3 regions of the Comamonas sp. 17RB genome follow, and region 2 is predicted to be linked to each of the others. Evidence: predicted binding sites of a transcription regulator. Region 2 holds the regulator's gene; each other region holds the start of a gene.

Region 1 (9,950 bases), on a different contig from region 2:
CCACGGCCGTGGGCTACAGCTGCTGGGAGCATGGCATCCAGCGCGGCAATCTGGCGGTGATGGCGGCGGGCTCGTATTTCGCCCCGGTGCTGTCGGCGCTGTGGGCCAGTCTGTGGCTGTCGGTGCAGCCGGGCTGGCCGTTCTGGCAGGGCGTGCTGCTGGTGACCGTGGGTTCGCTGGTCTGCTGGGGCGCCACGCGCGTGCGCTGACGCCGCCTTCCGGCGCGCCGCCGCGCTGGTGATAATTCCTCCATCTGCAACCTGGGCCGGAGGCTTATGGAAGGGGAAGCGATTTTTCGCGCGCTGCTGGCCGCCCTGGGCGTGGGCCTGCTGGTGGGGGTGGTCCGCGAGCGCATGCATGCCGGCCCTGCGCTGATGGCGGGCACGCGCACCCATGCCCTGGTGGGGCTGCTGGGCTGTGTGGCCTGGATGTTGGGCAGCGGCGTGTTCATTGCCGCCCTGCTGGCCGTGGCCGGGCTGACGGCGCTGGCCTATGGGTTCACTGCCCGCGAGGACCCGGGGCTGACGGGCGAGATCGCCTTGCTGCTGACCGCGCTGCTGGGCGGGCTGGCCGCCCGGGACCCTGCGCTGGCTGCCGCCCTGGGGGTGTTGATGGCCATATTGCTGCAGGCCAAGGTGCCGATGCAAAAGCTCAGCCGCGAGTGGATCAGCGAAAAAGAGCTGCAGGACGCGCTGATGCTGGGGGCCGCGGCCCTGGTGGTCATGCCGCTGCTCTCCCGCAGTCCCGTCGATCCCTGGGGGGCGGTGAGTCCCCTGATGGTGTGGCGCATTGTGGTGCTGGTCATGGCGGTGGGCATGCTCGGCCATGTGGCACAGCGCCTGTTCGGCGCGCGCTGGGGCCTGTCGATTGCGGGTTTCTTTGCCGGTTTTGCCTCGTCCACCGCTGCGGTCTCCGGCATGGGCCAGCGTGCGCGGGCCGAGCCGGCCCACACCAGTGCCTGTGCTGCGGCGGCGCTGCTGGCAAACCTGGCGTCCCTGCTGCTGTTCGTGGCCGTGGTGGGCGCCGTGTCACCGGCCCTGCTGCAGACGGCTGCGGGGAGTCTGGTGGGGGCGGTGCTGGCCTTGCTGGGGGTGGTGGCGTTGCTGTGGCGGCGCACACAAGGTGCGCAGACCCCGGCCGCGGCGCCGACCGGCCGGGCCTTCCAGCTGTCGCAGGCGCTGTGGATTGCGGCGCTGATTGCCGGGGTGTCGCTGCTGGCGGCCTGGCTGGGCGCGCGCTACGGCAGCGCCGGGGTGCTGGCTACGACCATGCTGGTGGCGCTGGCCGAGGTGCATGCCGCCGCCGCCGGCGTGGCCCAGATGGCGGCCAATGGGGTGGTGCCGCTGGAGGTGGCGCACTGGGGGGTGCTGGGTGTGCTGGCCAGCAGCAGCCTGGCCAAAAGCGCGCTGGCCTTTGCCAGCGGGGGCGCCCGCTACGGCGTCCTGGTCACGGGCGGTTTGCTGGCCCTGGTGGCCGGCGGGGTCCTGGGCCAGCTGTGGTAAGGTGGGAGCAGCGGCCCTGCACAGGGCCGCTGCGGCATCAGCTGTGCTCGGATTCGGGAGGCTGGCCTTTGACCACCTTGCTCACCACCTCGCCGCCAAAGCCCCGACTGGCCAGGAAGCGCATCTGCTTCATGCGTTCCTGTGGGGTGGCGGGCGGCTGGCCGAACTTCTGCTGCCACACGGCCCAGGCGCGGGCGTGTTCGGTGGCGCGCAGCTGTGCAGTGGCCGCACGCACGGTGTCATCGTCCAGGCCCTTGTTGCGCAGTTCCTGCACCACGCGGGCCGTGCCCAGCTTCTTGCTGCGGGTGTAGACCACGGACTGGGCCACTCGCTCGGGGTTGATGAAGTTCTTGGCCTCCAGCGCATCCAGCACGGCGGCCAGATCCTCGCCTTCTTCCACATGGGCGGCCAGCTTGCGCTCCAGCTCCAGCCGCGAATGCTCGCGCTGAGCCAGCAGCCGCAGCGCGCGGCCGGTGAGGGAGAGTTTGGCAAAGCCCATGCGGTGCACGCTCCAGAAACAAAAAAGGCGCAGGGAACCCTGCGCAAAGATGGCAAACCTGTGTGTGGTGGCGGAGGGCTGTGCCCATGGGCCTGTGCGCCGCAGGCCGCTGGCGGGCGCTGCCCTGGCCGGGCGGCTGTCCCCCTGGCACAGCGTGGCCAGGGAACAGCTGCTGGAGGGCTTTAGCCGATCACGCCGTCTTCGTCCACCGTGGCGTTCTTGTCGCCTTTCTTGCCCTTGGCGGGCTTGGCGGCGTCTTCGCCGGCGGCCACGGGCAGCAGGGCAATGCCCAGGCTGTCGCGCACCTTGTTCTCGATTTCCACGGCCAGTGCGGGGTTCTCGCGCAGGAATTCACGCGAGTTGTCGCGGCCCTGGCCGATCTTCTCGCCGTTGTAGGCATACCAGGCGCCGGACTTTTCCAGGATCTTGGCGTTCACGCCCATGTCCAGGATCTCGCCTTCGCGGCTGATGCCTTCGCCGAACAGGATGTCGAACTCGGCGGTCTTGAACGGAGGCGAGACCTTGTTCTTGACGACCTTGACCTTGGTTTCGTTGCCGATGGCTTCGTCACCCTTCTTGATGGTGCCGGTGCGGCGGATGTCCAGGCGCACCGAGGCGTAGAACTTCAGCGCGTTGCCGCCGGTGGTGGTTTCGGGCGAGCCGAACATCACACCGATCTTCATGCGGATCTGGTTGATGAAGATGACCATGCAGTTGGTCTTCTTGATGGTGGCGGTCAACTTGCGCAGTGCCTGACTCATCAGGCGGGCCTGCAGGCCGGGCAGCTGGTCGCCCATTTCGCCTTCGATTTCGGCCTTGGGGGTCAGCGCGGCCACCGAGTCGACCACGATCAGGTCCACGGCGCCGGAGCGAACCAGGCTGTCGCAGATTTCCAGGGCCTGTTCGCCGGTGTCGGGCTGGCTGATCAGCACTTCGCTCAGGTTCACACCCAGCTTCTGGGCGTAGCTGGTGTCCAGCGCATGTTCGGCGTCGATGAAGGCGCAGGTGCCGCCTTGCTTCTGCATTTCGGCGATGACCTGCAGCGTCAGCGTGGTCTTGCCCGAGGATTCCGGGCCGTAGATCTCGATCACGCGGCCACGGGGCAGGCCGCCCACGCCCAGGGCGATGTCCAGGCCCAGGGAGCCGGTGGACACCACCTGGATGTCCTGGGCCGCTTCACCTTCGCCCAGCTTCATGATGGTGCCCTTACCGAACTGCTTTTCGATCTGGGCGAGGGCGGCTGCAAGTGCCTTGGCTTTTTCGCTGTTGGCGTCGGCGGACTTGGCGGCAATGGCGTTCATGAAAACTCTCCTTGGAAGGGTTTGGCGGGATGGGGGTGCAGCCACTGGAATGAATAACAGGCTGGATGCTTGAACAGTAGTTTAGGGGCGCTGTTCAGTCAATTCCACCAATATTTAGTCAGTTTGCCTGACTAAATTACCATGGGGTCATGAGCGAACTTCCCCACGCCATTCCCCCCAGCGATGCCTGGCGCCAGACCCACCTGGGCCGGCTGCTGGGCCATGCCATGCGCCAGTTCGATGCCCGCGTGCTGCAGCTGATGGCGCGCGATGTGGCCGTGCCGCTGGCCTTGTCCAATCTGGCGGCGCGCGACCAGGTGAGTGCGGCGCACATCCACATCACCCGCCACCTGTCGCTGGCGGGCGACCGCATCACCGACCTGGCCGAGCGCGCGGGCATGAGCAAGCAGGCCATGGCCGATCTGGTGGACCAGTGCGTGGCCTGGGGTCTGGTCACGCGGGAGTCCGATCCGCACGACCGGCGCGCGCGGCGCGTGTGTTTCACGCCCACCGGGCTGGACTGGCTGCAGGCCTTCCATGACGCCGTGGCCCAGGCCGAGGCGGAGTTTGTGGAATCGGTGGGCCAGGACGTGGCCACCGTGGTCCAGATCGGCTTGGAGGCCTACGCGGGCGACAGCGGCACGCTGGCCTGAGTGCCTGCGGGCAGGCGCGCGGGACGACGGGGTACCGTCTGTCGGCGCCAGCGACCGGGGACTGCCGGATGCACGCGGAAATGACTTGCATCAAGACCGGCGTGAATGTCAGCTTCCGTACAGGTGAACCGGGTGTTTTCCCGGGGGAAGTCCGCTGGTGTGGGGGATGGGCGGCTCCTAGAATGGATCGGCTGGCCGACAGGCTGGTGCGGCGCCTTCACAGTGCCATCCGAAGCATCAAGACATAAACGACCGCGGCCCGACTGCGGCGCCTTCAGGAGACCCCCATGCGCATACTCATCGCCGAAGATGATCAGGTGCTGGCCGATGGATTGCTGCGCAGCCTGCGCGGCGCTGGTGCCGTGGTGGACCATGTGTCCAGTGGCAGCGAGGCCGATGCCGCGCTGATGACCAACGACCAGTTCGACCTGCTGATCCTGGACCTGGGCCTGCCCAAGATGCATGGGCTGGAAGTGCTCAAGAAGATGCGCAGCCGGGGCGATGCGCTGCCGGTGCTGATCCTCACCGCCGCCGACAGCGTGGAGGAGCGCGTGCAGGGGCTGGATTTCGGTGCCGACGACTACATGGCCAAGCCCTTCAGCCTGCAGGAGCTGGAAGCCCGCGTGCGCGCGCTGACGCGCCGGGGCATGGGCGGCACCAGCAGCACCGTCAAGCACGGTCCGCTGGTGTACGACCAGGCCGGGCGCGTGGCCACCATCGACGGCAAGATGGTGGAACTGTCCGCCCGCGAGCTGGGCCTGCTGGAAGTGCTGCTGCAGCGTGCAGGCCGTTTGGTCAGCAAGGACCAGCTGGTGGAGCGTCTGTGCGAGTGGGGCGAAGAGGTCAGCAACAATGCCATCGAGGTCTACATCCACCGCCTGCGCAAGAAGATCGAGCGCGGTCCCATCCGCATCGCCACCGTGCGCGGTCTGGGCTATTGTCTGGAGAAGATCAACCACTGAGCGGCTGCGCGCCCGGTGCGCGCGGCATGTCCTGCGCCACGGTGTCCGCCGTGGCGTTTGTGTTCCGGGCCACTTTTTTCTGGCCCCTGGCCTGAACCTGCACCTTGAACATCTTCCAGCGTGAGCAGCGGTCCCTGTTTGGCGAGATCCTCGACTGGATGCTCACGCCGCTGCTGCTGCTGTGGCCGGTGTCGCTGGCGTTGACCTGGCTGGTGGCGCAGGAGCTGGCCAACAAGCCGTTCGACCGTGCGCTGGAGTACAACGCCCAGGCGCTGGCGCAGCTGCTGGTGGTCAGTGATGGGCAGCTGCAGTTCTACATGCCGCGCCCCGCCAGCGAGCTGCTGCGCGCCGACGATTCCGACATGGTGTACTACCAGGTGCTGGGCGTCAAAGGCGTGCTGCTGTCGGGCGAGCGCGAGTTCCCCATGCCGCCGGAAACCGGCGGTGGCTTCGAAGCCAGCATCGGCCAGGTGCAGCTGCGCGATGACGATCTGCGCGGCGTGGACATCCGCGTGGCCTCGATCTGGGTGCGCGTGCCGCTGGACCAGGAGGTGCTGGCCCTGGTGCAGGTGGCGGAAACACGGGAAAAGCGCAGCGTGCTGGCGGCGGAAATCATCAAGGGCGTGATGCTGCCGCAGTTCGTCATCCTGCCGCTGTCGGTGCTGCTGGTGTGGCTGGCGCTGGCGCGCGGCATCAAGCCGCTGCACCGGCTGGAAGAGCGCATCCGCGCGCGCAAGCCCGACGACCTGTCGCCGCTGAACCACAAGGCCGTGCCCATGGAGGTGGCGCCGCTGGTGGATGCGGTGAACGATCTGCTGCGGCGGCTGAACGACTCCATTGCCACGCAGAAACGCTTTCTGGCGGACGCGGCTCACCAGCTCAAGACCCCGCTGGCCGGCTTGCGCATGCAGGCCGATCTGGCCCAGCGCCCGGGGACCAGCACCGAAGACCTGAAACGCTCGCTGCAGCAGATCGGGCGCAGCTCCATCCGCGCCACGCACACCGTCAACCAGCTGCTGTCGCTGGCCCGGGCCGAAGGCGCCAGCACGGCGCTGCAGCGCACCCCCTGCGACATGGCCGAGCTGGTGATCGAGGTGGTACAGGACTGCCTGCCCCGTGCCATGGACAAGCACATCGACCTGGGCTACGACGGCGCCGAACCCGGCACCATGGCGCTGCAGGTCTGGGGCAATGCCACGCTGCTGCAGGAGCTGGTGCGCAACCTGGTGGACAACGCCATCAACTACACCCCGTCCAGCAATGCCCAGCCCGGTCTGGTGACGGTGCGCGTGCTGCCCGATCCGTTCGGCCGCGTGGTGGTGCTGCAGGTGGAGGACACCGGTCCCGGCGTGCCCGAGGCCGAGCGCGATCTGGTGTTCCAGCCCTTCTACCGTGCGCTGGGCACCGAAGCCGATGGCTCCGGCCTGGGGCTGCCCATCGTGCTGGAGATTGCCCGCCAGCATGGCGCCCAGGTGGCGCTGGAAGATGTGCACCCGGGCCAGCCCATGCCCGGGGCCCGCTTCACGGTGCGCTTTCCGGCCCAGGTGGCGGAATAGGCGCGGTGCCGAAGCGTGCGGCCGGCGGCACCGTGGCCTGCCGACCGCCCGGTGCGTCTTATTCCAGGTCGTTGGACGCCAGGGCCGGGCGGCGGGGAGATGCGGTCAGGCTGGCCTCGGCTTCGGCCGCCGCTTCGGCCCTGGTCAGCAGCCAGTCGCGGAACTGCTGCAGCGGGGTCAGGTTGGCGCGCGTCTCGGGGTAGCACAGCCAGTAGCCCTGGTCGCTGAGCACGCTGTGCTGCGGCAGGGGCTCGCTCACCAGGCCGGCGTTGATTTCGTCCTGCACCAGGCAGCGGGGCACCAGGGCCACGCCCATGCCGGCCTGCACGGCGCGGATGATGGTCTGGAACTGGTCAAACTGTGGGCCGCTGAGCGGGTCCATGTCGTCCACGCCATAGGTCTCGCTCCAGCGCGACCAGGCCTGGGGCACGGTCACATGGCGCAGCCGCGTGCAGTGCGCCACGTCGGCCGGGGTGCGGATGCTCTGCTCCGGGTTGCGCGGGGCGATCAGCACCACTTCGCGCCCCGTCAGGTAGTGGGCGCGGGTATTGGGCCAGTGGCCGTCGCCAAACAGGATGGCGCAGTCCAGCGTGGGGCTGCCAAAGTCATAGCCTTGCACATAGGGCACGAAATGCAGCGTCACCTGCGGGTGGCGGGTCTGGAAATCAGGAAGCTTTGGAATGAGCCACTTGGCGCCAAAGGTCGGCAGGGTGGACAGGTGCAGGGCTCCGCCGCCATCGCTGCTGGTGATCAATTCCAAGGTGGCCGACTCCAGCTGCGACAGCAGGGCGCGCACCGATTTCTCATAGCGTTCGCCCGCAGAGCTGAGGGTCAAACGTTTGCGGTTACGCTCGAACAGTGGCACGCCCACCCATTTTTCCAGCTCCTGCACCTGTTTGCTCACCGCGCTCTGGGTCAGGTGCAAGGCTTCGGCAGCGCGTGACACACCGCCAAACCGGGCTACGGTGGAGAAGGCCCGCAACAGGTGGACGGGGGGCGTCAGGCGCCGCAGAGGTAACAGGCTGGAAGACACTGATTTGATTCCTTTTGGGAATGATAACAGGCACAGCTATTGCTTTTGTCAGCTGGACAAATCCCTTACCCTTCTTTTCTCTCCTCTCACTATCGGAATCCTCAGATGCAACGTCGTCACTTCCTCTCCTCCGTGGCCGCCGCCACTGCCGTGGCAGCTGCGCCGGGTATGGCCCTGGCCCAGGACACCAGCCGTCCCATCCGCATCATCGTGCCCTTCCCGCCCGGAGGCGCTACCGACATGGTGCCGCGCAACCTGCAGGACGTGCTGGGCAAGCTGCTGAGCCAGACCGTGGTGATCGAGAACAAGGCCGGCGCCGGCGGCTCCATCGGCATGGCCGAAGTAGCCCGTGCCAACGACGGCGTGACCTTCGGTATCGCCACGCTGTCCACCCACGGCGTGAACCCCGCCGTGCTGAGCAAGCTGCCCTATGACGCCATCAAGGACTTCGTGGGCGTGACCGAAATCGTCAAGGCCCCGGGTGTGATCATGGTGAACCCCGCCATCCTGCCGGTGAAGAACTTTGCCGAACTGGTGGCCTACCTGAAGGCCAACCCCGGCAAGGTGTCCTACGCCACTCCCGGCAACGGCACCATCGGCCACATGTGGGGCGAACAGTTCAAGCGCAGCACCGGCACCGACATGCTGCACATTCCCTACCGTGGTGCAGGCCCGGCCATCAACGACGTGCTGGGCGGCCAGGTGCCCGTCTACTTTGACCAGGTGGCTGCGTCCCTGCCCCACGTGAAGGCAGGCAAGCTGCGCGCCATCGCCGTGTCCTGGCCCCAACGCCTGGACGTGCTGCCCGACGTGCCGACCTACGCCGAAGCCGGTCACCCCGACCTGAACAACCCTTCGTGGTTCGGTCTGGTCGCGCCCAAGAGCATGCCTGCTGCCCAGGTGGAACGCGTGCAAAAGGCCGTGGTGGCTGCACTGAAGGACCCCGCTGTGCAAAAGCGCATGTCCTCCCAGGGTCTGTACCCCTCGGGTTCGTCCACTGCGGATTTCACCAAGCAGATCCAGACCGCCGTGGCCACCATGAAGAAGGTGGCTGCGGACGCCAAGATCCAGATCGACTGAGTCTTTCCCCAGGGGCACGCCGGCGCTGCCGGCATGCCCAGGACATGGCAAAAAGAAAGCCCACCGCCGTCAGGCAGTGGGCTTTTTTGTGGGCGCCTGGGCCGCAGCGGTGGCGGTGCTCAGCCTTCGCACAGGCGCAGCGGTTTGCCGGCCAGCGCGGGTTTGAGGCGTTCCATGCGGGCGTGCAGCTCCGGGGACACATGGGGCAGGCGCAGGGTGTAGAGCGTGGTTTCGGCCCGTTCCTGCACCACACGGGCGCCGCGCACCCCCTTGCGCAGGAAGGTGGTCAGCTCGCGCGTGGCGGCCTCTTCGCTGGGGAAGCGCCCCAGCGACAGGCCGGGTTCCAGTGTGCCGGTGGCACGGTCAAAGGCGACGCCCTGCTGGCGCAGCTCGGCCCGGCGCGCATCCAGCGCCTCGGCGCTCGGGAACTTGCCCAGGTAGACCATCCAGCGGCCGTTGACGGCCGAGGTCTGCAGCTCCCATTGTTCGGCCGGGATCTCCAGGTCGCGCAGTGCGGTACGCACGGCCACGACCTGTTTGTCGTCGAAGGTGCCGGCCTGCCAGCAACGGCCGGGTCCGCTGGCGGCGGTGAGGGTGGCGGTGTCCGGAGCGGCCGGTGCTGCCGCGTCAGTCGCCGGGGCCGCAGCCGGGGTGGCGCGTGCCGGTGGCGTGATGGGGCCGACCTGGATGGCTTCCGGGCGCATCTGCTGCTTGAGCCGGAAGGCTTCGGACTGGGTTTCGGGCTGCCAGCCCAGGGAGGCCATCCAGCCTTGGCTCCAGGCCAGGTAGCCGGCATTGGCCAACAGCAGGGCAAGCAGGGTGTGTCGCAACATCGTGGAACGCAGTTTAGCGGGCCGGTGCCGGGCGCACGCTGACTTCGGAGCTGGTGATCTGCTCCAGGCCGCCGGCCGTGCGCACCAGCAGGGCGCCATCGGCGCCCACGCCTTCGGCCATGCCGTGGGTGCCGTCACTCAGGCGCACCGGGCGGCCGCGCAGCAGATCCCGGGTGGCAAAGGCGGTGCGGAACGGCGCAAAGCCTTCGGCTTCGAAGCGCTGCAGGCAGTCCACCAGAGCGGGAATCACCGCGGCCAGTGCCGTCGGCGCTTCCCAGCGCGGGTCCAGGTCCTGCAGGCAGGCCGGCGGGGTGGACAGATTCTGTTCATGCCGGGGGCGGATGTTGATGCCCACCCCCACGATCACCTGGCGCGGGCCGGGGCCGAAATGCGCGGTCTCGATCAGGATGCCGGCCAGCTTGCGGTCGCCTTCCAGCCACAGGTCATTGGGCCATTTGATGCCGATGCGCGGCTGGCCGCTGGTGGTGCCGCCGCCGGGCTGCAGCGCCTCGGCCAGGACCTGGCCCACGG
Region 2 (9,950 bases):
TGATGCAGGTGAAGCTGACGGACCTGGACTTTGCCCCCATCGGGGTGTACTTTCTGGCCGTGGCCCTGGTGTTCGCCGTGACCATGCTGGTGCAGGGCTTCACCACGCTGGGCGCAGCGCGGGCGCTGGCCAATACCTTCAGCAACACGGTGATGATCGGTATTCCGCTGATGAGCCTGGCCTACGGCGAGCAGGGCCTTGTCACGCTGTTCACCCTGATTTCCGTGCACGCCCTGGTGCTGCTGACCAGTGGCACCATCATTTTCGAATTGGCCGCCGCGCGCCAGGCCAGTCGGGCAGGCCAAGCGGACGCGCGCGGCATGGGCCGCACGATTGCCCAGGCGGTGAAGAACAGCATCCTGCACCCGATTCCGCTACCCATCATTGCCGGGGTGCTCTACGCCCAGACCGGTTTGCCCGTGCCCGAGGTGGTGGACACGCCGCTGCAGTTGATGGGGCAGGCGCTGGGCCCCATGTCGTTGCTGCTGGTGGGGGTGACGCTGGCCTATGGTCGGGTGCGCGGCAACCTGGGTGCTGCGCTGCGCATTGCCGTGGTGAAGACCGTGGTGCACCCCGCCGTTTTCCTGGGCTGTGCCTGGTTGCTGGGCCTGCGCGGCCCGGCGATGGCCGCCATGGCGCTGGCTGCGGCCTTGCCGGTGGGCGCCAACGTGTTTCTATTCACTCAGCGCTATGAAGTGGGGGAAGACGAAGTCACGGCCAGCATTGCGGTGTCCACCGCGCTGGCCCTGGTCACGCTGCCGGTGGTACTGACGGTATTGCAGCGCTGGGCCTAGGTGACTGCGGTGCCGTTGGTGAGGCCGCAACATAGCGGGGCATATATAGCGGGCACGTTGGTTCCCATGGCCTTGGTCGCTGCGGGCTTTCTGGCAGTGTCCCGCGGTGCCTATGCGCTACAGCCTGAGGGCCGCGTTCTGGACATAGAAAAAAGCCCCGGCTGCGCGAGCGCCGGGGCTTGGGTGCACCGCCTAGACTTGGCGCGTACACCGATATGTGCTGTATCGGCATCCGCGGCGGGGACTTGAGCGGTTTTCGGTAAAAAAGCGCTATTCAGGGCGCAAGTCGTTCACGTACCCAAACCTGGCTGTCGTCTGGCCCGCTTTCGGTGCGGTAGCGCAACCGGTCGTGCAAGCGGCTTTTGCGGCCCTGCCAGAATTCCCAGCGGTCGGGTACCAGACGGAAGCCGCCCCAGTGCGGAGGGCGCGGGGGCTTGAGCAGGAACTGGGCGCCATATTTGGCGGCGTTGGTCACCAGCACGCTGCGGCTGGAAATGACCTGGCTTTGGGGGCTGGCCCAGGCGCCAATGCGGGAGTCCAGCGGGCGGCTGTGGAAGTAGGTGTCGCTTTCCTCGTCGCTCACGCGCTCCACCCGGCCTTCGATGCGCACCACGCGCTCCAGCTCCACCCAGTGGAACTGCAATGCCGCAAACGGGTTGCCCGCCAGTTCGTTGCCTTTGCGGCTGTCGTAATTGGTGTACCAGACGATGCCGCGTGCGTCATAGCCCTTGATGAGCACGATGCGTGTGCTGGGACGCAGATCATTGCCAACCGTGGCCACGGTCATGGCATTGGGTTCGGCCACCTGCGCGCTCACGGCTTCCTGCAGCCACTGGTCGAACTGCGCCAGGGGATCCGCCTTGGACGCGTCTTCATTGAGTTCTGCGCGCTCGTAGCTCTTGCGCAGGTCGGCGATGTGGGCAGAAATCTGGCTCATGCCGCCATTGTGCCCCCTGCGTGCAGCAGTGCGGTATTTGTGCAGGCCCTCTACTGCCTGCTTTGGCAGACGAGAACAGGGCAGTGCGGCCAGGGGAGGATGGCGTGCATGCGAGCCTGAAGCCGGTTGCCGTGGTGTATGTGCCGCAGGATGGGGCGTCAGCCGGATAGCCAGACGCCCCTGGATTGCGCATTCGCGCGCAGACCTGGCAAGTCCGGACGCTGCAATCCGCAATGTGCAGGATCTGGTGTCGCACACGGGCCGCGTACGGTGGCGCCGGGCGGTATGGCGTCAGCCTGCCAGGGATACCGTTTCGGCGCGGCTCATATGTTCCAGGGCGGCGCAGACATCGGCCATGCGGCCGCTGAGCACCATACGGGCGCGGTCGCCCACGTCGCGGCGCAGGACGCGTACCTTGTCGTCCATGGCCACGCTGAAATAGCGGCAGTCATTGGCACTGGCGGCGGATGCTACGGTTGAGGCTGCAGACGCAGCCGCATGGTGGGCACGCAGGTCTGGGCGGCGCTGGATCGGCATGGACAAGGGGGCAGTGAGGGTGAAGCCGACCGGGGTGCTGGAGGTGGTGAACAGGCGCATGGGGGAGCTCGCTTTCTGTCGTGCAGTTTTCCGGGCAAACCTACTCCCTCAGGTTGCACACACCTGATTGGAGAGACAAATTCTGGGCAAAACGGTCTCTGCACGTCCACGCAGGCCGCGGTACAGAACCGTGGTGGTGGCGGAAGCGGCTGGACAGCGCTTCTGCGGTCAAGGGCCTGGGGGGCACGCTGAACGCGCCCAGGGAGGCCCGGTAGAAAGGCCGTGCGCTACATGTGCGCCGAGTTGCGGATGAGGCCCACGGCCAGCCCTTCGATGGCGAAGGGCTCCTCGGGATTGACCTGGATGATGGGATAGTCGGGGTTTTCGGGCAGCAGCTCGATCTGGGAGCCGGTGCGGCGCAGGCGCTTGACGGTGACGTCATCCCCCAGGCGGGCCACGACGATCTGGCCGTTGCGGGCCTCATGGGTGGACTGCACGGCCAGCAGGTCGCCGTCCAGGATGCCGGCATCGCGCATGGACATGCCGCGCACCTTCAGCAGGTAGTCGGGCTTGTGGGCGAACATGCTGGCTTCCACCGAATAGGTCTGGTCAATGTGTTCTTGGGCCAGAATGGGCGAGCCTGCAGCGACACGGCCCACCAGCGGCAGCAGCAGCGGCTGCATGGCGGTCAGGGGCAGCGCAAAGACGTTGCCGCGGGCTGCGTTGATGCTGCGCACGGTGTCCACGCACAGGCGGATGCCGCGCGAGGTGCCGCTGACCAGCTCGATCACGCCCTTGCGGGCCAGGGCCTTGAGGTGTTCCTCCGAGGCATTGGCCGACTTGAAGCCCAAGGTGCTGGCGATCTCGGCCCGGGTTGGGGGCGCGCCAGTGCGGCTGATAGCAGACTGGATCAGATCCAGAATCTGCTGCTGCCGGGGGGTGAGCTTGGGGTGGTCCATGGGCATTCCTTGATCGGTGGGGATGAATACTGTGTGTTCATCCAGTACCTGTATTTTTGACCAGTTTGCAAAGGACTGCAAGTGGAAAGTGGCAAAACCATCGTCATTCTGGGGACCGGCGGCACGATTGCCGGGGTCGCGGACTCTGCGGGGGCCCATGTGGGCTACCGCCCGGCGCAGCTGGGTGTGGAGCAGTTGCTGCAGGCGGTGCCCGATCTGGAACGCGTTGCAAAAGCGCCACTACAGGCCGAACAAGTGGCTCAGTTGGACAGCAAGGACATGGACCACAGCACCTGGCATGCGCTGGCAGTGCGCTGCAGCCAGTTGCTGGAGCGTGCCGATGTGGGGGGCATTGTCATCACCCACGGCACTGATACGCTGGAAGAAACCGCCTGGTTCTTGCAGTGCGTGCTGCAGCCAGCCAAACCCATGGTGCTGACCTGTGCCATGCGTCCGGCCAGCGCCATTTCGGCCGATGGGCCGGGCAATCTGCGGGATGCGGTGATTTGCGCGGCCGATACCCATGCGGCCGGGCGTGGCGTGCTGGCTGTGATGGCCGGGATGGTGTTCAGCGCCCGCCAGGTGCGCAAGGTGCACCCCTACCGTGTGGATGCCTTTGACGGCGGTGACAGCGGCCCGCAGGGCTGGGTGGAAGAGGGACGGGTGCGCTGGGCAGGCGCCGTGGACGGGGCGGCTCTGTCCGCGCCGAAGATTCCGCCGGTAGGTGCGCTGCGCCCGCCTGCCGAATGGCCCCAGGTGGAAATCCTGGTGAGCCATGCAGGCTGCAGCGGTCCGGTGATGCAGGCGGTGGTCCAGACGCTGTGCAGCGCTGGCGTGCGCGGGCTGGTGGTGGCCGGCACGGGCAACGGCACCACCCACCAGGCGCTGGATGCCGCACTCGAGGTGGCTCAAAGCCGGGGCCTGGCGGTGCGCCGCAGCACGCGTTGCGAGCGCGGGCGCATTGTGCAGGCCGAAGATGCCGATGACAGCCGCGTTAGCGCCTTGCCTGCCGTGAAGGCGCGCACCAGCCTGATGCTGGAATTGATGGGCTGGCCGCGCACGGACCGCTAGCCCGAAATCCGGGCCGGTGCGGCAGGCCACGCCGCCGTAGGGTAGGGGACGGGCTTGTTGCGCGGCGTGGATACGTGCAGGCCTGCTAGCCCAACCAGCAGGAGGGCAGGCGATAGCGTGTTGCGGTCGAGGTCCGCTGGAAAACCTCGCCAACCCGGGGTCTGCACAGCGCTGGCTGTACGGGGTTGTCGCGTGGCGCGCACGAAATCCTCACAAAAACTTACAACCGGTAGAGAAGAGGAATGTGCACCCAGCGCGGTAAGCAATAATCGCGCACGGAGGTGTTAGTGGTGACCAATTCTCTCGCGAGCGGCCTGGATTTTGAGGACATGTTTGACCTCGCCCCCATATCCCTGTGGATGGAGGATTACAGCGGGCTCAAGCAGTTGTTCGCGCAATGGCGCGCCGCAGGCGTCACCGATTTGCAGCAGTTTTTCCGCGAAGACCCCCGGCGCGTGCAGCAATGCAGCCAGTGCTTCCAGGTGCTGCGCGTCAACCAGTACACGCTGGAGCTTTTCAAGGCCCCTGACCAGGCCACGCTGCAGAACCGCCTGGATGAGGTGTTTCGCGGCGATATGCACGACAGCATCGTCGCCGAGCTGCTGGCCCTGTGGGACGGGCAGCTGAGCTTTGCCAACCGCTCGGTGAACTACGCACTGGATGGCCGGCGCATGGATATTCAGGTGCGTTTTCGCGTGCTGCCCGGCTATGAAGACAGCTGGAGCCGTGTACTGGTGTCGCTGGAGGACATCACCGCCGAGGTGATGAGCACGCAGCGTCTGCAGGCCAGCGAACAGTACGCGCGGGATTTGTTTGCCCACTCCCCGGTCTCGCTGTGGGTGGAAGACTTCAGCGCGGTCAAGCAACTGCTGGACGAGGTGCGCGAGCGCGGCATCCGCGACTTCCGCACGTTCTTGAAGGTGCACCCTGAGTTCGTCACCCGCTGCATGCAGGAAATCCGCGTGATCGACGTCAACCAGCAGACACTGGAGATGTTCGGCGCCAGCAGCAAGGCCAATCTGCTACACAACCTGTCCCAGGTGTTCCGGGGCGAGATGTACGATTCCTTTGCCGAGCAGCTGCAGGATCTGTGGGACGGCAAACTGGTGCAGCAGCGCGAGGTGGTGAACTATTCGCTGACCGGCGATGTGCTGCACATCCACATGGAGTTCGCCATCATGAACAGCCATGTCCGGAACTGGGATCTGGTGCTGTTGTCGCTGGTGGACATCACGGCCCGCAAAAAGGCCGAGTCCTACCTGGAATACCTGGGTAAGCACGATGTGCTGACCCAGTTGCGCAACCGCGCCTTCTATACGGAAGAGCTCAACCGGCTGTCGCGCAAGGGGCCATGGCCGCTGTCGGTGATTGCCATCGACATGAACGGTCTCAAGGGCGTGAACGACGACCACGGCCATGCGGCGGGCGATGCCATGCTGCGCCGCATTGGCGAGGTGCTGACCAAGGCGGTGGATGCGCCGGCATGCGCGGCGCGCATCGGCGGTGATGAATTCATGGTGCTGTTGCCCGGTACCGATGAACGCGGTGCCCAGGCCATGCAGGAGCGCATTCTGTCGCTGCTGGAGCTGAACAACCAGTTCTATCCCGGGCAGACCATCCATCTGGCCATGGGCCATGCCTGCGGACGGGAAGGTGCCAGCATGGAAGCGGTGGTACACCGGGCCGACCAGGCCATGTATGCCGAGAAGATGCGCTTTTACGCGGGGCGTGCACAGGACCGGCGGGTCGACAGCATGCTGTGAGGCGCCTTGGCGCAAGGCAGGTGCGTCCGGAGTTGAGGCATTCAGCCTTTGCGCGCCCCATAAAAAAAGGCTGGTGTTGTCACCAGCCTTTTTTTATGGGGCAGCAGTGCAGGCCAGAGCCTGTCACTGCCGCAAGGGCTCTGATCCGATCAGGAAGCCAGGGCGGCCAGGGCGCGGGCGGTAATCTCTTCCACGGTGCCCGTGCCGCTGATGGCGCGGTACTTGGGGGCTGCAGCGGCGTCGGCCTTGGCCCAGTTGCTGTAGTAGTCCACCAGAGGGCGGGTCTGGTTGCTGTACACATCCAGGCGCTTCTTGACGGTTTCTTCCTTGTCATCCTCGCGCTGCACCAGGGGTTCGCCAGTCACGTCGTCCTTGCCTTCGACCTTGGGCGGGTTGAACTTGACGTGGTAGGTGCGGCCCGAAGCGGGATGGCTGCGACGGCCGCTCATGCGCTCGATGATGGCGTCGAACGGTACGTCGATTTCCAGCACGTAGTCCAGCTTCACGCCGGCGGCCTTCATGGCGTCGGCCTGGGGGATGGTGCGGGGGAAGCCGTCAAACAGGAAACCGTTGGCACAGTCGGCCTGGGCGATGCGTTCCTTGACCAGATTGATGATCAGGTCGTCGCTGACCAGTTGGCCTGCGTCCATCACGGCCTTAGCCTCCAGGCCCAGGGGGGTGCCGGCCTTGACAGCGGCGCGCAGCATGTCGCCGGTGGAGATCTGTGGAATGCCGTATTTCTGGCAGATGAAAGTGGCTTGCGTGCCTTTGCCGGCGCCAGGTGCGCCCAACAAGATCAGTTTCATGGAATTCCTCGGGATGTATGAAAGCGTGGCAGCGGTCCGACACAAGAAACCCAGCGTCAAGCTGGGTGGATGGCGGACCGGCATATGTTTTTTCGCGGGCAAGGATAGCACGCGTGCACCTGACAGGCGCTTACACGGCGCTGGGGCCTGCACCGCTTGACGGCACGCCATGTGCCTGCCAGCACCGAGGCGGTGCACGGTGTGCCGCCAGCACGCTGGTGCCGGGCTGTGTACGGGTCTTGTGCAAGAGTGACTTGCGATCTTGTAGAAGACTTTTGTCGGGAAAAGCAAAAATGAGAGCTTGGCATGCTTATGTTTACAGGACTTGAAGAGGCTTTTGCATGCAAATCATGGAAACGTGAGCATAAACCGCTCTCATTTTGCGCTTTGTGACAGTTCAGCGACCGGTCAGCAGCGCGCGCACGCGCTCCAGGTCTTCGGGCGTATCCACGCCAGCGCCGGGCGCATGCTGTGTCACATGCACGGCGATCTGGTGGCCGTGCCACAGCGCGCGAAGCTGTTCCAGCGCTTCCACCTGCTCGGTCGGTGCGGGTGTGAGCTGCGGAAACTGGCGCAAAAACCCTGCCCGGTATGCGTAAATTCCAATGTGGCGCAGTGGGCCATAACCTGCGCTGACACCGGTCTGCACGGCCTGCCACCAGGCGGTGCCATTCTGGTCACGGTGGTGGGGAATGGGAGCGCGACTGAAGTAGTGCGCCAGACCCACGGCATTGCACACCACTTTCACCACATTGGGGTTCTGGTAGTCCACCAGAGTCTCGATGGGGTGGGCTGCGGTGGACATGCTGGCCTGCGGGCGGTCCTGCAACAGACGGGCCACGGCGCCGACCAATGCCGGATCGATCAGGGGCTCATCGCCTTGCACGTTGACCACGATGTCGTCGCCATCCAGGCCCAGCGCGGTGCAGGCCTCGGCCAGACGGTCGCTGCCGCTGGGGTGGTCTTCGCGCGTGAGCACCGCCTGCACACCGTGTTCGGCGCAGGCCTGCAGGATGGCGGGACTGTCACCCGCCACCACGACGCGGGTGGCACCGCTTTGCGCAACCTGGCGCGCCACGCGCACCACCATGGGCAGGCCGGCGATGTCGGCCAGCGGCTTGTTGGGCAGGCGGCTGGAGGCCAGGCGCGCGGGGATCAGGACGGTGAACGGAGCAGCAGAAGACATGGCGACAAGGCTTTCCAGGGAAATTCAGGCTTCCAGTTCTTCGTCGCTCAGCGTACGGGCTTCGTTTTCCAGCAGGACGGGAATGCCGTCACGCACCGGGTAGGCCAGGCGGGCGCTGCGCGAGACCAGCTCCTTGCGCTCGGCGTCGTAGCGCAGCGGGCCCTTGGTGACGGGGCAGACCAGCAGTTCAAGCAGTTTGGGATCCATGGCGTGTGCTTTCGTTATTCGGTAAAAGAGGCAGGCGCTGTGCGTTGCCAGGCGTCGCAAGGGCTCAGGGCGTGGCGGGCCGGGGGCTGTTGACAGCTGCCGATGATAGGCGGGCGGTGGCCAGGCGCTGGTCCAGCAGGTCAAAAAAAGCCTGTGGAATGTCCAGCTCCAGCGGCACTGCCAGTGCGTCGGGCTGCAGCGGCCACAGCTTGACGGCGTCTTTTTCGGTGCAGATCAGCAGCGCGTCTGCATCCGCCGGCCGCTGCCAGCTCTCAAAATTGTAGTGATCGGGCAGGGCCTGGGCCTGTGCCAGCTGCAAACCCTGGTCTTGCAGCATGGCAAAGAAGCGTTCCGGCCGGGCCACGGCAGCCAGGGCGTACAGCGGGCGGTCCGACAACTGTGCCAGCGGCACATGGCGGCCGTCGGAGTGCAGAGCGTAGGGTGCGAGCTGGCGTTGCATGGCGAACACCGGCTGGCTGGTCGGGGTGTGCTCCGGCGCCGGGCCGGTGTGCAGTACCGCATCCACGGGGCGGGGCCAGGGCTCGCGTAGCGGCCCGGCCGGCAATTGCCAGCCATTGCCGATACCGCCATCGTGGAAGACGCAGATTTCCACATCCCGGGCCAGCGCCGTGTGCTGCAGACCGTCGTCGCACACCAGGATGTCCACCTCCGGATGGGCCGTGCGCAGCGCGCGGGCGGCGTCCAGGCGCTGTGGGGCCACGAACACCGGCACGCCGGTGCTGCGGGCCAGCAGCAGGGGCTCGTCGCCCACATCCTCGGGAGCGGATTGGGGCAGCACCGCACGGCAATCCTGGGTATTGCGGCCATAGCCGCGCGAGATGATGCCGGGCGTCCAGCCACTGCGTCGGAGATGGCCAACGATGGCCTGGGTGACCGGTGTCTTGCCTGCACCGCCGGCAATCACATTGCCGACCACGATGGTGGGCACGCCTGCATGCCCGGCATGGGCGGCACCGCTGCGGCGCTGGCGGGCGGACAGCGCGCCGTACAGCAGCGACAGCGGCCACAGCGCCCAGGCCAGCGCACCGCGGCGCTGCCAGATGCGGCGCAGCCAAGCGGCGCGCCGGGCACTGCCGCCAGCGTTGCTGCCGGGGTTGGAAGGTGAGGCGGGGGCCGGAGATGCCATGCGTGTGAATCGGTGAAGGGCTATGGCAGGGCGACGCGGCGGCGCAGTGGGGCGTCCCTGGCGGCCTGGGCCAAGTTCAGCGCTTCGCTCCGGCAGACGTTTGCGTGGCAAACGTGATCTGCGACAGGCTGGCGCGGCGTGCGGCCTCCATCACTGTCACCACGGCCTGGTGGGGGGCCGCAGCGTCGGCGTTGATGATGACGATGCTGTCGTTGCCTGCCTTGGCGGCCGCGCGCAGGCCTGCGGCCACAGCGTCCACGCTGCGATCGGCCAGGGCCTGCTTGCCGATCACATAGTTGCCTTCGGCGGTGACGGCGATCAACACCTCGCGCGGGCGGTCACGCTGCTGCTCCACATCGGCCACGGGCAGCGTCAGCTGCAGCTCGGTGAAGCGGCTGTAGGTGGTGGACAGCATCAGAAAGATGAGCACCACCAGCAGCACATCGATGAAGGGGATCAGATTGATCTCCGGCTCTTCGGTGCGGCGGGGGCGGAAGTTCAGTGCCATGGGGCGGTCTTTGCTTCGGTAAGGGCGCGGCTCAA
Region 3 (9,950 bases), on a different contig from region 2:
TTAAGTACAGGAGGCAAACATGCTACGTTATGCTGTTATTTTCTTGGTCATTGCACTGATCGCTGCCGTTTTGGGATTTGGTGGGATCGCAGCAGGTGCAGTGGATATTGCGAAAATTCTCTTCTTTGTATTTATCGCGATTGCGGTAATTACATTCGTCGTAAGTTTGATCAACAAGAAATAACTTCCGACATCCAACCCAGAAAGGAATCGTCATGAAAGCAAGCAACACATCTCGCGCTCTGATTGTCGCCATTGCACTCAGCTCTGGTGTTTTGGCTGTCACTGGCTGCTCTGTGGCCCGCAATCAACAGAGTGTGGGGTCCTATATGGACGACTCTGGCATCACCACAGCGGTGAAGGCAAAATTTGCAGAGGATAAAACTGTGGCAGCTACCTCCATCAGCGTGGAAACCATGAAGGGGGTGGTTCAGCTCTCCGGTTTCGCCAAAAGCCAGGCAGAAAAAGACCGCGCAGAATCCATCACACGCAACACCAAAGGTGTTATGGGGGTGAGGAACAGCATTGTGGTTCGCCCTTGATTCTCACACATCCATAAAATTATTTATGGACAATCGCAACGCATGGACCTGAATAAGGTTGTGGTAACGATATAGAGAAAAGCCCGCATCATGCGGGCTTTTCTATTCACAAATTCTCAACATCCAACTGGAGCTTATCGTCTGGTCAAAAGCATGCCGATGACAACCCCCACGGCCAATGCACCGCCAATGGCCTGCCATGGTGAATCATGGACATAGTCATCGGTGTTGCGAGCAACATCCCTCGAATAATCCACAGCTCCGTTGGCCGCATTTCGAGCGCGACTGAGTCCACGATCCAGGAACTGCACCGCCTCCTTCAACTTGGGTTCCTCTTTGGCGCGCGCAGCAAGCACGTCACCCGTGTCTTGCAGCAGGCGGGTCAGGTCGCGCTGAATGGTCGATGCATTCGGGGAAAACAACTTCATTGTGTACTCCTTCGTGTGGTGAACAGTCTGTACAGAGTACGTCCAATGCCACGCCATGGATGTAGGTCGATCACAACCTTGACTGATACAAGCGCAGCCAAATGAAACAATGGCTGAGTACACCAGCTCCCCGCCAATGCTCTGGGCGAGGAGCGCTGCGCAACTTTAAACATCTCCGTTCTTGACCAATGTGCACAGTTTGCGCGCATTGGGCGAAATATCCAGCACAGAGTACTTTTCCATATTGACGATGTACACCAGAAAGGGCGTATAAGTTTCGCTGTCACCCACCTTGATTTCACCGCAGATCTGAAAATCGCCCTTCTCTTTCTTGCTTTCAATGATTTCCAGCGCCCTCAATTCGGCGCTTTCCGTACCACTCAGTCTTTCGCCCAACGCATTGCGCAGAAGCGCCTCATTGATTGCAGGCTCACCGTCTGCCTGCGCTGCTGCTCCACAGACCCATGCAAGAAAAATGATTGTAAAAAATTTACGCATTAATTTCTCCCATTTCTCCCAATGGCTGCAGCGCTCACAGCCCTTCATTTTTTCTGTATGAGAACTATTTTTCCAAACGACAGAGATCATTTCACGCATTTCCATGCAATAAGTTACAGCCGAAAGAGGGTTATATCATTGGACAGGTTTGAGCAAGTGCTGATCCTACAGTCCTGCAGACCTATCGACTACTCCCTATCGTCGACGAGCGACCTAATCTGTACCCAGAAGCCATTCTGCTTCGCAAGTCCCAAGCGCTGAAGCGGATCAATAGAGAGGAATTACTCTCTCCACAACATGGTCCGCACCTCGCATCGCCACCTTGGTGGCATCGCATTTCCTCAGCGTTTGTGTGTAAAACCCTCTAGGAGATAGCCATGGTTACACCCAATACTGCATCGAGCATCATTTCCTCTGACAAGGTCAATGGGACCAATGTCTATAACCCCAATGGCGAAAAGCTCGGCTCGATTGACTCTCTGATGATCGACAAGATCAGCGGACAAGTCCGTTACGCCGTGATGGAATTTGGCGGCTTCCTGGGAATAGGTACCGACAATTACCCCATTCCCTGGAGCAGCCTGAAGTACGAACCCAATATGGGCGGCTACGTTGTCTCTGTGAGCAAGGAGCAACTGGAAGACGCTCCAAGTTATGCGCGCGGTATCGAGTGGGATTACACCGATGAAAACCGCCGCCGTGTGAATGATTATTACGGAGTTCCATACCTGTAAATTATCTGAAACATCCAAAACCGAAGCCCGCATTTGCGGGCTTTTTTCATTGGTCATCCATTTTTCACAGGCCACTTAGGACGGCTAGCACGGCCCTGTGAGCAGCAAGTTTGAAATCAAGACACGGCGTGAGACTGCCAAACACTGCAACCCGTTCGGTAAAGCGGGCAACGACGTAGGGGGAACGGCACTGAGAACCAGAACATGGAAGCGTTGACGTAAGAGAAGTCTACAAAACACCTCAACCTGTGAGAAGCGCACTCAACCTCTCACAGGCATACAAGGCATAGCAATGCATAAAACAAGAGCATTCACTTACATAACTGAAGCGCATTGTCAGATTGTGACTACAGATCGTTTGCTATTAACGCTCCATGCTGACAAACAGGCAGGTCACCCCGACCTGTTGTTTCCCCGAAGGAGCTCAAGACATGTCGCAGCAACCCCATCAGCAAAACGCCAATCAACAGCAACCGGGCCAACATCAACAGCAGAACCCCAACCAACAGCAGCCTGGTCAGCAACAGCCTGGACAAAAGCCTTCTGACCAACAGCAGCAGCAAAACCCGAATCGCCAGCAACCTGGGCAGGACCAGCCAAACCAGCCTCAGCGCTAATTTTTCCCGGCAGCCGGCCGGGCCGGCTTCTCAGAGTGGCCAACACGTCCCCCTCGAACCACAGGTTTGCAGCCGAGACGGGCACAAAGCCGCTGGCAACGCACTTCGTACGATAAAGCGGAACAGGGTATGGGGTGGTGTGAGCGGCTCTCAGGAAGGAGGCAAATATGTCAACGAAAACCAGCAGCACCGATGCCAGCCAGCATCGTTCGCCGAAGCGCGCGCCCGGAGAAGGTGTAGCGGCCGAACCGACCATCATCGCCGAGCAACACCGCAAGCCCAATACCGGTCCCCAATCTGTGCCCAAGGGAAGCTCTCCTTCTGTGCATGCACCGAAGTCCGGGAAACACAACCAGGAGTGAGGTATGGCCACACCAAGCACACGCAAGCCTTCATTTCCCGAGGACGAAGAAATGGATCCTGTTGGCAAGCCATACCCCGAGCAGGAGAAGGATGGCGATGATCCGCCCCATCCGCCATTCTCGCCAGACACCGAACCAGACATTCCCCAGGATCCCGAATCCAAGCGCACAGTGATGCCGGATTCGCCTAAAAATTAGCCAGCTAGATCGTGCCGGGGAACCGCCGCGCCAACAAATATGCCTTGCAACGGCGCAAGGGCGTCGGCTCTATCCCAGAACTGCCTGCCCAAGGTCGCAGTTCCTGTGACTCACTCCACCCGCCACCATGACGGCAGCAAGGCCCTGACCTCGGCGCGCTGGAAGCGGTCATCCACCAGCACCACCACGCCCCGGTCCTGCTCGGTACGGATCACGCGGCCAGCGGCTTGCACCACCTTGCGCAAGCCGGGATAAAGGTAGGTGTAGTCATGGCCCCGCCCGGCACCCATGGCGGCATCCATGGCGCGCTGCATGGCCTCATTGACGGGGTTGACCTGGGGCAGCCCCAGCGTGGCGACAAAAGCACCAATCAGGCGGGTGCCGGGCAGGTCCACCCCTTCGGCAAAGGCGCCGCCCAGCACGGCCAACCCCACGCCCTGTCCGCCTTCGACAAAACGCTTCAGAAAGGCAGCACGCCCGGCTTCGTCCATGCTGCGCTCCTGTAGCCACAACGGCAGTTGCGGGTGCAGGCGCTGCAGGCTGGCAACCACCCGCTGCAGGTAGTCGAAGCTGCTGACAAAGCACAGGTAGTTGCCGGGTTGATCGGCGTACTGCCGGGCGATCAGGTCGGCCAGGGGCGCCAGCGATGCCTCCCGGTCACGCCAGCGTGTGGAGATGTGGCGGGCAATGCGCACCTGCAGCTGGTGGGCGGCAAACGGCGCCTCCACCTCCAGCCAGGCGGTATCGGCAGGCAGCCCCAGCAGATCACGGTAGAACTGCGGCGGACTGAGCGTGCCGGAAAACAGCACCGTGGCCTGGGCCGCAGCATGGCGCGCAGCCAGGTGCGGTGCGGGGATGACATTGCGTATGCACAGCGTGGAAGCCGGTGTGCGTGGCTGCCCGCCGCGAGCCGGCAGCGGCGGCGCCAGCTGCACATCGAACAGCGCATGTGGACCAAACTGTTCAGCCAGGGCTTGAAAATGCAGCAAGGCCCAGTACAGCGTCAGCACCGGGTCGCCAGCAGGCAAAGCCTGGTCGGCCTGCACATCGGCAATCGCCCCGATGGCACGCTGCACGGCCGCCAGCAAGGCCGGGGGGATGGCGGCATAGCTCTGGTAGGCCGTGTGGCTGGAGGTGTGGCGGTGGTCACGGGGGCCGGACACGGCCTGCGGGGCCCCCTGGGCAAACAGCGGCAGGCTCTGCGACCTTGGCGCCCCATCGGCGTCGGAATCCGGCGCCTGCTGCGGCAGGCCAGCTTGCGCCTTGTTCAGCGCATTCCACTGGCGCTGCAGCGCATCCAGCGCTTTCTTGACGGCCCCCGTGGCTGAAGTGGTCGAGCGGCGGGCGGCCGCCAGATCAAACTGCGACAGCGGTGCGGTGTACATGCTGCGGGCGCGCTCCAGCAGGTTGTGGGCCTCGTCCACCAGCACGCCTACACGCCAGCCCTGCTGCTGCGCCAAGGCATACAGCATGGCGGCGCTGTCGTAGAAGTAGTGGTAGTCGGCCACCACCACATCTGCCCAGCGCGCCAGCTCTTGCGACAGGTAATAGGGGCAGATGCCATGCTGCAGCGCCACCTGGCGCACAGTGGCACCATCCCAGAGCACCGGCTCCGCCGATGCAGACAGGGCCACGGCCTCAGCCCGCGCCGCCGGCAGCCGGTCAAAAAAGCCCTGCGCCAGCGGACAGGACTCCCCGTGGCAGGCTTTGTCCGGGTGCTCGCAACTGGCATCGCGTGCGCGCATTTGCAGCACCCGCAGGCGTTCGTGCTGACCCTGGTTCAATGCCGTCTGCATGTGCTCCAGCGCATGCAATGCCAGGCCATGGCCCGTGCCTTTGGCGGTCAGGAAAAACAGCTTGTCCAACCCGGTGTCATTGCTGGACGCGCCGGCTGCGCCATGGGCGGCGGAGCCAGGGGGCGTGGTCTCTGCAGCCGAGGCCGCGGTGGCACCCTGCCCCGCCATGGCCTTGAGCATGGGAAAGATGGTGCCCAGCGTCTTGCCAATGCCGGTGGGGGCCTGGGCCATCAGGCACCGGCCTGCACTGGCACTGCGGGCCGTGCGGTAGACCGCCACCGCCAGTTGCCGCTGCCCGGTGCGAAACGCCGCCATGGGAAAGGCCGCTGCCGCCAGCGCCGCATGGCGCTGCTGGCGGTGCGCTGCTTCGCTGCGCGCCCAGTCCAGATAGCGGCGGCAGTGCATGGCAAAAAACTGCTGCAACTCGTCGGCACTGCAGTCCTGCACCAGCACCGTTTCCTGCAGGGACGGCATGTGCACATACACCAGCGCCACGTTCAACCGTGCCAGTCCGCGTGCCTGGCACAGCAAATGGCCATAGACCTTGGCCTGGGCCCAGTGCAATGCGCGGTGGTGGGGGCGCACCGCGTCCAGCGAGCCGCGGTAGGTCTTGATTTCCTCCAGTTGCTGCGCCGCCGCATCAAAGCCGTCGGCCCGGCCGCGCACCTGCAGGTCTTCAAACTGGCCACTGAGCGCGACCTCGGCTTCATATCTGCTGTCTGGTTGGGCCTGTCGGCGTTGCTGCACCACCGCATGGCCCTCCATGCCTTCAAGCGCGCTGGGCGCCGGTGTGAAGCGCAGGTCCAGATCACCCGTGCGGGCCGTGAACTCGCACAGCGCTCGCACGGCCACCGTCAGCGGGGCAGCGGCGTCGCTCATGTGCCTTCGCCAGTCCCCTGCCACTGCACATGGCAGACGCGCGTGGGAATGCCATGGGCCGCGCAATAGTCCAGCCAGCGGATCTGGTTGTCCTGCAGCTTGTCGCCCGGCGCCTTGACTTCCACCAGTTCGTAGCGGCCTGCGCCCTCTTCGCGGCCAGGCCAGAAACGCACCAGATCGGGAAAGCCGGTGCGGTTGACCTTCACATCCCGCAGCAGGCGGTCAAACAGCCGTTGCAGGTGGGCGGCGGGAATGCAATCCAGCGCCAACTCCAGCAGCGCGTCGCTCAGCGCGCCCCAAAAGACAAAGGGCGACTGCGTGCCCGCCTTGTCGGCAAAACGACTGCGGATGGTGCTGCGGTAACGGCCATCCTGCAGCTCGGCCAGACAGGCATCGAACAGGGGCAGGCGGCGCGCCACAAAGTCGGGGGCCCCCAGATCGGCCGGTCCGCTTTGGAAGGGGTGAAAGAACGCCCCCGGCAGCGGTGCAAAAATCGCCGGCCAGCACAGCAGGCCGAACAGCGAGTTGATGAGCGCGTTCTCCACATAGAACACCGGTGCCTCGGCACGGTGCCAGTGGTCGCGCAATGCGTACTCCACGGCCACCGGCTGGGCTGGCGGCGCCAGCACGACCTCGCTGCACAGCGCAGCCACGGCCGGAGCCAACGCAGCCTGGCGGGGTGCGCCGCCCAGGCCCGCGTTGCGGCGCAAGCGCGGCAGCATGCGGGCCACGCGCTGGGATTCCTCTTCACTTTCAGGCTCTGCCTGGGCCTGTGCCGCCAGGTCCAGGGCCTGCCCGAAGCACTGCATGCGTTCCAGCACGCGGATATGCCGGTGGCGGGCGCCGGGGTAGGCACTGGCGGTGTAGGCCCGGGCAGCGTTTTCCCAGTCCTGCGCCCGCTCGCATGCCTGGCCCAGACGCAGCAGCAGCTTGGCGCGGCGCTGGTTCAACCAGCGGTGGGGGCTTTCAAGCGGCCCAAGCGAATGCAGCAGCGCCCCGGCATCGCCCCCGGCATCCAGTGCCTGGCGGCTGGTGGAAATGGCCAGGTAGAAGTCCACATCGGCACGGCTCTGAAAAGCGCGCGACGCAGCATCCAGCGCCACGGCTTCATAGCGGAAGATGCCCAGATCGGCCAGCACAAACTCCGACCAGTCCTGGTGGAGGTTGCCAAAGAACATCAGCCGCAGCCGCTCGCACACCTCACCCACCATCACGCGCCAGACAGGTTCCGTGGCCTGGGGATGCCAGGCGGCATAGGGCTGCGGGTCAGTCTGCCCGTCCAGCGCGGCCAGCATATCGGCCTTGCGCAGCGTGGCCGCCAACCCGGCGCCTTGCAGGATGTCCAGCAGCTCGGACTTGGTGTGCAGACCAAACAGTTCACCCAGCGCCATGGGCGCAGACGTGCTGAGCCAGCCCATCTGCAGCAGCGGCATGGCCGCCTGGGCACTGTCGCCGATTTCCGCATACACCAGCTTGCTGGCCCGAAACCACGGCCCCTTACGCATCACCATGCGCACCAGCAGGGCCTGCGCGGGCTCCGGCAGCAGGGCAAACCCGGCCAGAAAGCCGGCCTCCTCTTCACCCAGCAGGTCGCCATAGCGCTGCCCCAACCAGTTCAGCGCACGCTGAAAGTTGTGCAGGTAATACAGGCGATGGGGCGGGAAGGCAGCAGGCTGCGGCGCAGTCACGGGCGGGAGATGGAAGGAAATGGCAGAAAGTGGCGGAAACGGGTTGAGACCTGTATTTTTATACAGACTCCTCCACTCTGCCCGGCCAATGCCTACCGTGCCGCCAGGGCCATGGGCAAGACGGGCGTGGCGCAAGGCCTGCTGCCCCTGTGCCTGGCCGCGCCAACTTGACGCCATCTTGATGGCCGACTGCGCAATCCCCACACGGGCTTGATGCCCGAGTGCCTAGATTTCAGCCATCGCCACCACAGGCTGGAGCATCCAGCCCTTTGATGTATGAAACCTGTCGCCATCCTCCAGCACGAAGCCGCGCAAGGCCCCGGGGTGCTTTGGGAACATTTGCAGCAGCAAGGCATTGCCTGTGAACTGATCAGCCCCTGCCAGGAAGGCCGTGCGCCGGTGCGGGCGCAGGATTACCGCGGGGTGGTGGTGCTGGGCAGCAACCACTGTGCCAACGAGCAGCTGCGCTGGATCGAACAGGAGCGCTGCCTGCTGCAGAACGCGCTGGCGCACGATGTGCCCGTGCTGGGCCACTGCTTTGGCGCACAGATGCTGGCCCGCGCCATGGGTGCGCGGGTGTGGCGCAACCCCTGCCCCAACATCGGCTGGAGCAACGTATGGGTCACGCGCCAGGCGCAGGACCTGATGCAGCTGCCGCCCCGGATCACGCTGTTCAACTGGCATTACGACACCTTCGAGCTGCCCCAGGGCGCCTCGCGCAGCATGTACGGCGCGTTCTGCCTGAACAAGGGCTTTGTGCACGGCCGCCACTGGGCGTTTCAGGGCCACCTGGAAGTCACGGAGGACAGCGTGCGCGCCTGGTGCAGCGAAGGCCAGGACGAACTGCGCCACGCCCCCGGCCCCGCCGTGCAGCGGGCACCGCAGATTCTGGCCCAGCTCCCCCAGCACCTGGCGCTGCTGCACGCCACGGCGCGGCGCACCTACAGTGCCTGGGCAGAGCAGCTGGACCGGCCTGCGCTGTTTCAACTGGGGGCTCTGCCGGGTGCGCCGGCCACGGCCCCCCTGCCCGGACGGAACCAACCCGGCCCCGATCTGACACTGCAGTACCAGGCACCACTGGCGCGGCAGACCAAAGCCATCCTGGCGCGCGCCGTGGGCTGATCACGTCGACAACGTCTGGAACACCGGGGGCGCAGGCACGCGCCGCCTGGCCTCAGGGCGTGGCCTTGCCGGGGCTGCGCTGCCCCACCCGGGCCCGCAGCGTGGCCAGCAGCTCGGGCGGCAGAAACTTGAAAGCCAGTTGCAGCAGCAGATAGGCGATCACACCGTCATCCAGCCAACCAAGCACGGGGATGAAGTCCGACACAAAATCCACCGGGCTGACCACGTACAACGCTGCCAGCACCGTGGCCAGCTTGGCCGCCTTGGGCGCACGCGGATCCCGCAGCACCGCCCAGGCGAGCCGCAGCTCCTTGCGAAACACCGACAGCAGACGACCCAGCTTCCACATGGCAGACCTTTCTCTCGACGGCAGACGGTCCCGCAGCACCATGCCACGCAACCCGTCCCTCACATGCGGACAGTTTGGAAGATGACAAGGGCTGCCGCCGTCTGCAATTGCTGCTGGGTGTAGCAGCAAGGGCGCCACCGTGCCGGCCGCTCGCCCCCTTTGATTCGCCTCGGCATCCTGCCTTTAATACTGCGATAACCCTGCATTTCTAGAATCAGTGATTTTTTCGCGCGCGGGCGCGCAGAGGCAGCGGCATGCACATACTGATCGTGGAAGACAACAGCCTGGTGGCCAGCGGCATCAAGGCCGGGCTGGAGCTGCACGGCTTTGCCTGCGACATTGCCCCCAGTCTGGCCCTGGCCGACCGCCATCTGACCGCCGGCCATTTCGACGCCTGTGTGCTGGACCTGGGCCTGCCCGACGGTGACGGCCTGGCCCTGCTGCGCAGCTGGCGCGCCGCCGGCCTGCAGCTGCCGGTGCTGATACTGACGGCGCGCGGCACCATCGAAGACAAGGTGGCCGGCTTTCAGACCGGCACCGACGACTACCTGACCAAGCCCTTCGACCTGCAGGAGCTGGTGCTGCGCCTGCACGCCCTGCTGCGCCGCGCCGGCGGCCGTGCCACCGATCTGATGGCGCTGGGCGACTGCCAGGTCAACACCGGCACCGGAGAGGTCTGGCGCAACGGTCAACTGGTGGAGCTGTCCCGCCGCGAATGGGCGCTGCTGGCGGCGCTG

Evidence for each region. The regulator LexA, encoded in region 2, represses DNA repair genes until DNA is damaged. The targets are predictions, from matches to a motif close to ACTGTATNNNNATACAGT.
Region 1: a site for LexA is predicted at 3,363-3,380, ahead of recA (recombinase RecA). Genes of this name have one in related genera too.
Region 3: a site for LexA is predicted at 7,792-7,809, ahead of QM470_RS09905 (VRR-NUC domain-containing protein). Genes of this name have one in related genera too.

What each region holds. Positions count from the first base shown of each region.
Region 1 is NZ_JASHHY010000010.1:74,377-84,326, reverse strand. Features, by position in the region: gene yddG (aromatic amino acid DMT transporter YddG) at 1-209, shown strand, start outside; gene QM470_RS18010 (MgtC/SapB family protein) at 276-1,502, shown strand; gene recX (recombination regulator RecX) at 1,540-2,001, opposite strand; gene recA (recombinase RecA) at 2,184-3,302, opposite strand; gene QM470_RS17995 (MarR family winged helix-turn-helix transcriptional regulator) at 3,452-3,955, shown strand; gene QM470_RS17990 (response regulator) at 4,243-4,917, shown strand; gene QM470_RS17985 (sensor histidine kinase) at 5,022-6,473, shown strand; gene QM470_RS17980 (LysR substrate-binding domain-containing protein) at 6,532-7,506, opposite strand; gene QM470_RS17975 (tripartite tricarboxylate transporter substrate binding protein BugE) at 7,612-8,586, shown strand; gene QM470_RS17970 (SPOR domain-containing protein) at 8,706-9,419, opposite strand; gene QM470_RS17965 (biotin--[acetyl-CoA-carboxylase] ligase) at 9,433-9,950, opposite strand, start outside.
Region 2 is NZ_JASHHY010000001.1:87,580-97,529, reverse strand. Features, by position in the region: gene QM470_RS00435 (AEC family transporter) at 1-794, shown strand, start outside; gene pdxH (pyridoxamine 5'-phosphate oxidase) at 1,069-1,731, opposite strand; gene QM470_RS00425 (hypothetical protein) at 2,023-2,328, opposite strand; gene lexA (transcriptional repressor LexA) at 2,556-3,227, opposite strand; gene QM470_RS00415 (asparaginase) at 3,309-4,298, shown strand; gene QM470_RS00410 (diguanylate cyclase domain-containing protein) at 4,628-6,061, shown strand; gene adk (adenylate kinase) at 6,211-6,867, opposite strand; gene kdsB (3-deoxy-manno-octulosonate cytidylyltransferase) at 7,265-8,053, opposite strand; gene QM470_RS00395 (Trm112 family protein) at 8,078-8,260, opposite strand; gene lpxK (tetraacyldisaccharide 4'-kinase) at 8,325-9,407, opposite strand; gene QM470_RS00385 (ExbD/TolR family protein) at 9,484-9,909, opposite strand; gene QM470_RS00380 (MotA/TolQ/ExbB proton channel family protein) at 9,947-9,950, opposite strand, start outside.
Region 3 is NZ_JASHHY010000004.1:344,660-354,609, forward strand. Features, by position in the region: gene QM470_RS09860 (DUF1328 domain-containing protein) at 20-184, shown strand; gene QM470_RS09865 (BON domain-containing protein) at 216-542, shown strand; gene QM470_RS09870 (ElaB/YgaM/YqjD family protein) at 677-970, opposite strand; gene QM470_RS09875 (hypothetical protein) at 1,136-1,558, opposite strand; gene QM470_RS09880 (PRC-barrel domain-containing protein) at 1,846-2,202, shown strand; gene QM470_RS09885 (hypothetical protein) at 2,634-2,819, shown strand; gene QM470_RS09890 (hypothetical protein) at 2,987-3,181, shown strand; gene QM470_RS09895 (hypothetical protein) at 3,185-3,379, shown strand; gene QM470_RS09900 (ATP-dependent DNA helicase) at 3,490-6,054, opposite strand; gene QM470_RS09905 (VRR-NUC domain-containing protein) at 6,051-7,742, opposite strand; gene QM470_RS09910 (type 1 glutamine amidotransferase) at 8,019-8,864, shown strand; gene QM470_RS09915 (YkvA family protein) at 8,917-9,213, opposite strand; gene QM470_RS09920 (response regulator) at 9,468-9,950, shown strand, end outside.